Regions from separate parts of the Candidatus Sarcina troglodytae genome, predicted to be linked through region 1. Evidence: riboswitches for the same ligand, from Rfam matches in the RefSeq annotation. Region 1 holds a riboswitch; the other holds the start of a gene.
The links. Region 1 has a riboswitch for S-adenosylmethionine ahead of metF (methylenetetrahydrofolate reductase [NAD(P)H]). Riboswitches for the same ligand answer to the same signal wherever they lie in the genome.
Positions count from the first base shown of each region.

Region 2: it holds a riboswitch for S-adenosylmethionine, as region 1 does, so the genes downstream of both, metK (methionine adenosyltransferase) here and metF (methylenetetrahydrofolate reductase [NAD(P)H]) in region 1, are expected to answer to the same signal.

Region 1 covers NZ_CP051754.1:1,454,436-1,458,655, forward strand. The annotation lists gene HH195_RS06515 (homocysteine S-methyltransferase family protein) at 1-402, opposite strand, end outside; gene HH195_RS06520 (vitamin B12 dependent-methionine synthase activation domain-containing protein) at 410-1,102, opposite strand; gene metF (methylenetetrahydrofolate reductase [NAD(P)H]) at 1,083-1,982, opposite strand; SAM riboswitch class I at 2,063-2,155, opposite strand; gene HH195_RS06530 (lysophospholipid acyltransferase family protein) at 2,424-3,152, shown strand; gene HH195_RS06535 (zinc-ribbon domain-containing protein) at 3,262-3,414, opposite strand; gene clpB (ATP-dependent chaperone ClpB) at 3,661-4,220, opposite strand, start outside.
Region 2 covers NZ_CP051754.1:1,922,428-1,926,647, reverse strand. The annotation lists gene HH195_RS08820 (hypothetical protein) at 1-495, shown strand, start outside; tRNA gene HH195_RS08815 (tRNA-Thr) at 655-729, shown strand; tRNA gene HH195_RS08810 (tRNA-Tyr) at 737-821, shown strand; tRNA gene HH195_RS08805 (tRNA-Val) at 835-910, shown strand; tRNA gene HH195_RS08800 (tRNA-Thr) at 925-999, shown strand; tRNA gene HH195_RS08795 (tRNA-Tyr) at 1,005-1,089, shown strand; tRNA gene HH195_RS08790 (tRNA-Val) at 1,103-1,178, shown strand; tRNA gene HH195_RS08785 (tRNA-Thr) at 1,193-1,267, shown strand; tRNA gene HH195_RS08780 (tRNA-Tyr) at 1,273-1,357, shown strand; SAM riboswitch class I at 1,435-1,534, shown strand; gene metK (methionine adenosyltransferase) at 1,661-2,836, shown strand; gene recD2 (SF1B family DNA helicase RecD2) at 3,060-4,220, shown strand, end outside.

The DNA of each region.
Region 1 (4,220 bases):
TTCATATAAATCCGTCATGGTTTCTATTAATATAATATCTGCACCAGATTTCACACCTTGAAGTATTTGCCTTTTAAATATCTCATATGCTCTATCAAAACTTAATGTTCCCATTGGTTCTAAAAGTTGCCCTATAGGTCCTATATCTAATGCAATTTTTACATTTCTGTCTGCAACCGCTTCTTTAGCAATATTTACAGCACTATCTATTATTTCCTCTACTGTGTATCCATATTTTTTAAGTTTAAGCTCATTTGCTCCAAAAGTATTGGTTGTTATAATATTAGCCCCTGCATTTATATATTCTTTATGAATATCACAAATTATATCTTTTTCACTTATATTAAAGCACTCTACTCCATTTTCAAGGCTTAAACCTTTTTTTTGAATCATAGTTCCCATTGCACCATCAAATAGTATTATTTCCACAGATATCACCCTTTCTCTTGTATAAACAATCTTTATTTTTTAAGCAAACAGCACATTTTTGTATTTGTTTTTCTATATTCTCTTTTGATATCCCAATTATTGCTGTAACTGATTTTCTGGGTATTAAAATATTATTTTCTGAACATGTAAGCCCTATTTCTTTTGGGCAATTTAAAAGATTTATAAAATTACTTTGAATCTCTATTGGTAAATCTCCATAACCTGGACTATACCTTGTTGTTATAAATCTATTTTCTCTTTTCATATCATTTTTTATTGCTTCTTCTAATGAATCACAAACTTCTTCAATAGCAGTTGTTCCACAACAATCTATAATAATTGATTGTGATAAAGACTTCTTTTCATAAAGTCTAAATAATTTTTCAAAATCATTTCCTAATGTTGTTGCTATTAAAAAACATTCATCACATAATCTTAAATGTTTCTCTATGTCTTTTCCCATTAAAATAAAATTCGTCCCTTTTAATAATATTCCTTCTTCTACCCTTACTATTTTATATCTTTTAATTACATATCTTAAATGTATATAATTCTTTACTAATTGTTTTATTGTCTTAATATCATCCTTTATTTGTTCATCTAATATTTGTCCACCATATCCTAAATATCTTAAAATCTCAATTGTATTTATTTTAATTTCTTCCAAATTCATCTATACTCCTTTTATTTATGCAACTTACTATTGATGATATATTCTTTATTATACTTTTAGCAACTATTGGATTGTTCATAGTATATATATGAACTCCTTTAACTCCTGAAGACACTAAATCTATTATTTGTTCCACTGAATAGGCTATTCCAGCATCTCTTAATGCTATAGCATCATATTCATATTTATCTACTATTTTCATAAATTTTTTAGGAAAAGTAGCACCACATAAAGAAATTATCCTCTCTATCTGTTTTTTATTTACAACAGGCATAACACCAGATTGTATAGGAACATCTATATTCGCACTATAAACCTTGTCTAAAAAATTATAAAATATATTATTATCAAAAAATAATTGCGATACTAAATTATTAACTCCACAATCAACTTTCAATTTCAAATTTCTTATATCTTCATCTAAAGTAATACACGCTGGATGTCCTTCTGGATAACAAGCACCTGCAATATTAAAATCATTATACATTTTCACATAAGAAATTAAATCACTTGCATATTTAAAATCACCACAAGTACAATTTCCTGTAACATCTCCCCTAAGAGCTAATATATTTTCAATATTGTTATTTTTTAATAATTTTAAAATCTTATCTATATCTTTTTTAGTTGATTTTATACATGTTAAATGTGCAACTGATTCTATATTATACTCATTCTTTACTTTACTAGCTAAATCTATTGTTTTATTATTAATAAACGATCCTCCAGCACCATAGGTTACACTTATATAATCTGGATTTAAAATTTTTAACTCATCTAATGTATTATATATTTTGTTCACATCACCATTAGGTTTTGGTGGAAATATTTCAAAAGATATTACGACCTCTTTTTTATTAAAAATTTCACTAATTCTCAATTACTAATCCCCCCTAAAATAAAAACGCCTAAGAGAAATATCCTAGACGTTTATACAAATACAGTATATACATAAAATATCTCTTATCTTTCAGTAAAAACTGCAGGATTTAGCACCATAAAATTGGTTGCTGGGCTTCATAGGGCCAGTCCCTCCACCACTCTTGATAAGTATATTAAATTGATTTTTATTTATCATTCTTTAATTGTTAAATTTTAAAAAAATTTAAATAAGTTTATTTATATTTATATGCTAAAACTTTATTAAATAGAACTTTTAATAGTTAATATAGTTGTTGTTTCATGACATTTATAATATGCTATAATTATATTGTCATTATCTAAATTATTATAAATTTTAATATTATATTACTTATAAGGAGGTGAATCCGTTAATATATAAACTTAAAATAAAGTTTATATGATTTAAAACGGATTAATAATGTTTAGATCATTTAAATGGTATATACTAGGATACGTAGGAACGTTAGTTGCTTTTATTCCTAAAGAAAAGGAAGCTCAAAAACTACTTGCTGAAGGGAAAATAGATGAGATGAATAATATAGTTTGTCTAGGCACAAGAACTATATCACAAAAACTAATAAAACTTTCCGATTCAACTGTAAATGTTCATGGGCTTGAAAATATTCCTGAAGGTCCTGTCTTATTTGTCTCTAATCACCAAAGCAATATGGATATTGCTATAATTTGTGGATTTATAGACAAACCTAAAGGTTTTATTGCTAAAAAAGAATTAAAAAAATTACCTTTAATAAATAAATGGATAACCCTAGCAGGTTCTATATACTTAGACAGAGAAAACCCTAGAAAGTCTATGGAAGGAATATTAGAAGGTATTAAAACTTTAAAAAATGGACACTCTCTAGTAGTTTTTCCTGAAGGTACTAGAAGTCGTGGCGATAAAATGGGGGAATTTAAATCTGGAAGCTTTAAATTAGCAACTAAATCTAAAGTTCCTATAGTTCCTCTTACAATTGATGGGACTTATAGAGTTATGGAAGCTAACAAAATACTAATTAAACCTAGTAATATAAACTTCTATGTTCACAAGCCTATATACACAGACAAACTTTCTAAAGAAGAAATTACAAAATTACCAGAAACAGTTGAACATATCATACGAAGCAAACTCCCAAATAAAGGAGAGTAATTATAGTTGATTTAATATTTTTGATAAAATATTAAATATATCTTGTTTATTTTGCATTATACAAAAATAAGAGCTATAAAAAATTATAGCTCTTATATGTTAAAACAAATTATCTTCTATTTTGTTGCTTTCTTGCTCTTCTGCATTCTGGACATCTTACTGGATCATTATCAAATCCTTTTTCTTTGTAAAATGCTTGTTCTCCCTCTGTGAATATAAATTCTTTTCCACAGTCTTTGCATACGATTGTTTTATCTGCCATTTTCTATTCCTCCAATTAGAAAGATAAATAACTATTAACAAACTCTCTAAAATGGAGAAATTCATTAATTAATTAAAATCTTTATTTATTTTATTGTTATTTTAGCACAGTATTTATATGTTTTCAATAAGTTTTATTAAATTTTAGCAAAAAAATATTTACGTTTTCATAAAATAAAATTTCTTTAAAAAGACACTTTAATATATCTTAATTTAATTTCAAACCATTAAAGTGCCTAATTATTTTTTAATTATTTTTTATAACAATATTGTTTCCATCTGTATCTACTATTATAACAGAGTTATCTTTTATCTCTCCAGCTATTATTTTTTTTGCAATATCTGTTTCTAAAACATTTCCTATAAACCTTTTAAGTGGTCTTGCTCCATAAACTGGGTCATACCCTTGCTTAGCTAAAATTTCTTTAGCAGAATCTGTTACATTCATGTCAATATTTCTATGTTTTAATCGTTTTTTAACATCTTTTAAGAATATATCAATTATCTTTTTAATTCCTTCAAGATTTAATGGCTTAAACATTATAATGTCATCAACCCTATTTAAAAATTCAGGCTTAAACCTTAATTTCATTTCATTCATTACAGCATCTCTTGCCTCTTTAGATATTTCACCATTTTCATTGTTTTCTAGAAGATAGTTACTACCAATATTTGATGTCATAATTATTATTGTATTTTTAAAATCCACGGTTTTACCTTTATTATCAGTAAGTCTTCCATCATCTAATATTTGTAAAAACATATTAAATACATCTTCATGAGCTTTTTCTATTTCATCAAACAATA
Region 2 (4,220 bases), 470 kb from region 1:
AAAAATAAGGAGGAGTCTTTATTAAGTGAAAAAGATAATCAGATTTCTAAAAATAATGCTGATCAAGGGATAAATATAACTAATAAAAAAGAAGATATTTTAGAGGAAGATGAATTTTCAAGCATTTCTAATGAACATGTAGAGGTTATAGACGAAGAAAATTCACAGAAAATTATGCTTGTGGATAAAGATAAAGAAGAGAGGGTAGAAGAGGAAGTTGTACAAAGTGTATTTAAAACTGATAAAAACAGTATAATAAATAAAATATCAAGTATTGATAAATTAAAAATAATGAAAATGGCAAATAGTTTATCAGTAAATGATTATAGGAATCTTATAAATAATATCAAAAGGAATGATGAAGTGTTAGCTGCAACTGAAATATTTGAGCTATTAAAAAATAAATTATCAAAAAAACAGTATGATGAATTAGTTTTAATTTTGGATCCATATATAGATATAAAAATGATAGAAAATAAAATAAATGAAAAATAAAGAAAAACATATTAAATGAAAAAAATAAAGAGAAAAATGATAATAATTTAAAATAAAAAGAAAAAATGGCCTAAAAATAAGGTTGAAATAAACATAAATAACATATATACTAAGTCTTGTCGATTGGAGATGTTTCAAGAGAAAAAACAAAAAAGTTACGCTGGCATGGCTCAACGGTAGAGCAGCTGACTTGTAATCAGCAGGTTGTAGGTTCGATTCCTATTGCCAGCTCCAAAAATGTGGAGGAATTCCCGAGTGGCCAAAGGGGGCAGACTGTAAATCTGTTGTCAGTGACTTCGATGGTTCGAATCCATCTTCCTCCACCAATAAAAACAATAAGGTCGCATAGCTCAGCTGGGAGAGCATCTGCCTTACAAGCAGAGGGTCACAGGTTCGATCCCTGTTGTGACCACCATTAACTTAATATATGCTGGCATGGCTCAACGGTAGAGCAGCTGACTTGTAATCAGCAGGTTGTAGGTTCGATTCCTATTGCCAGCTCCAAATGTGGAGGAATTCCCGAGTGGCCAAAGGGGGCAGACTGTAAATCTGTTGTCAGTGACTTCGATGGTTCGAATCCATCTTCCTCCACCAATAAAAACAATAAGGTCGCATAGCTCAGCTGGGAGAGCATCTGCCTTACAAGCAGAGGGTCACAGGTTCGATCCCTGTTGTGACCACCATTAACTTAATATATGCTGGCATGGCTCAACGGTAGAGCAGCTGACTTGTAATCAGCAGGTTGTAGGTTCGATTCCTATTGCCAGCTCCAAATGTGGAGGAATTCCCGAGTGGCCAAAGGGGGCAGACTGTAAATCTGTTGTCAGTGACTTCGATGGTTCGAATCCATCTTCCTCCACCAAATAATAGGCACTATATTTTATGAAGATAGTGTCTATTTACATAGTTAAATGCATATACATATTAGAGTATATATAACTCTTATCAAGAGAGGTGGAGGGAAAAGGCCCTATGAAGCCCGGCAACCAGTGATTTACCAAGGTGCCAATTCCTGCAGTGTTTTATTGCAAGATAAGAGGAGCTTAGTGAATTCAAGTCTCTTCTTAAATTAAGTTGAGGCTTTTATTTTTAAATTTTTTAAGAAATTTAAAAAGGCTATTTAAGAAAGGAGTGAAAAAGAGGTTATTTTATATAACCCATAATTATGAGAAGATTATTTACATCAGAATCAGTAACAGAAGGGCATCCAGATAAAATTTGTGACCAAATATCAGATGCAGTTTTAGATGCTATAATAGCACAAGATCCAACAGCAAGAGTTGCTTGTGAAACAACAGTAACTACAGGGATGGTTATGATAATGGGAGAAATATCAACTAACTGTTATGTTGATATTCCTAAAGTAGCAAGAGAAACTATAAGAGAAATAGGATATGATAGAGCTAAATATGGTTTTGATTGCGATACTTGTTCAGTAATGACAACAATAGACGAACAATCAAATGATATAGCAATGGGTGTTGATGAAGCGTTAGAATCAAGAGAAGGTCAAAAAGATGATATTGAAGCTGTAGGGGCTGGAGATCAAGGTATGATGTTTGGTTTTGCGACTAATGAAACTGAAGAATTTATGCCTGCACCAATAGCTATGGCTCACAGATTATCAAGAAGATTAACTGAAGTTAGAAAAAATGGTACTTTACCTTATTTAAGACCAGATGGAAAAACTCAAGTTACAGTTGAATATGAAGATAATAAACCAGTAAGAATAGATGCTATAGTTATATCAACACAACATGGACCAGAAGTTTCTCAAGAACAAATAAGAGAAGATTTAATGGAACATGTAATAAAAGCTGTTATACCAGCAGAATTATTAGACGGTGAAACAAAATATTACATAAATCCAACTGGAAGATTTGTAATAGGTGGACCACAAGGGGATAGTGGATTAACAGGAAGAAAAATAATCGTTGATACTTATGGTGGATATGGAAGACACGGTGGTGGAGCTTTCTCAGGAAAAGATCCAACAAAGGTTGACAGATCAGCTGCATACGCTGCAAGATGGGTTGCTAAAAACTTAGTAGCTGCAGGAATTGCTGATAAATTAGAAATTCAATTAGCTTATGCAATTGGTGTTGCAAAGCCAGTATCAATAGTTGTAGATACTTTTGGAACAGGTAGAATATCAGACGATAAGATAGTTGAAATAGTTGAAAAAATATTTGACTTAAGACCAGGTGCTATAATAAAAGATTTAGAATTAAGAAGACCTATATACAGACAAACAGCAGCTTATGGACATTTCGGTAGAACTGATATAGATGCTCCATGGGAAAAATTAAACAAAGTAGAAGAGATAAAAAAATATCTTTAAGATATAAATGTTAAATAAGCATTCTTGTAATTTAATTACAAGAATGCTTATTTTCATATAAAGGAAAGTAGATTTTTTATTTTTTCAATTAATTTTTAACTTCATTTATTTATTAAAATAGTATATGAAAAATATTTTGATAAAATCATTGCAATTTAAACAAATTAAAATATGATATACTAATTATAGATTAAAGATAATAAATATTTGTAGGAGAACTGTTATGGAAGTATTAAGTGGTACAGTGGATAGTATTGTTTATAGAAGTGAGGAAAATGGATATACTATTGCTAAAATTAAAGATGATAATATTATTTATACGATAGTGGGAGAGATTCCTCATATAAGAGAAAGGCAATTATTAAAACTTTCAGGCACTTGGATTAATCATCCTAGTTTTGGGAAAGAGTTCAAAGTTGAAATTTGTGAGGAAATCATTCCAAGTTCTTCAAAAGATATAGAAAAATATTTATCATCAGGGGTAATACATGGTATTGGACCAATTACTGCTAAGAAAATAGTAAATAAATTTGGAGATAAAACATTAGAAATCTTAGATAACGATATAGATAAATTAAAAAATATAGATGGTATAGGAAATAAAAAATTTAAGATTATAAAAGAATCTTATGTAGAACAAAAAGAACTTAAGGATATATACATATTTTTTCAAAGTCATGGATTAACAATAAAGCAATGTATGAAAATTTACAAAAAATATGGGGTTATAGCCATTGATGTAATTAAAGAAAATCCATATAAACTTTGTGAAGATATTTTAGGAATTGGTTTTAAGATATCGGATAAAATAGCTAAATCAATAGGAATTGATATAGAATCACCTTTTAGAATACAAACTGGTATACAGTATATAATAAATGAATTTTGTATGGCTGGAAATACATATATGCCAAAGGATATACTTATAGAAAAATCAATTAAGATTTTGCAGGTTTCTAAAGAAATTATAGAAAAAAATATTTTAGATAGTGCTTTAGATAATAAAATAAAGGTTGAAAAAATATATGGAATTGAAGGTGTTTTTACTATACCGTATTATTACTGTGAACTTGGAATAACTAATAAAATATTAAGTTTAGCGATAAGTGATTTTGAACAGATAGATGAAAATGTAGAAAATTTAATTAAAAAGTTTGAAAAGAAAAATAATATTAATTTTGGAAAGGTTCAAAAAGAGGCTATTGAAGGTGCTTTTGAAAATGGTATAGAAATAATAACAGGAGGTCCAGGTACTGGTAAAACAACTATAATAAAATGTATAATAGATATATTTGAGAAATGTGGTTTTAGTGTAGCTTTAGGAGCGCCAACTGGAAGAGCTGCTAAAAGAATGAGTGAATCTACTGGTAGGGAAGCTAAAACG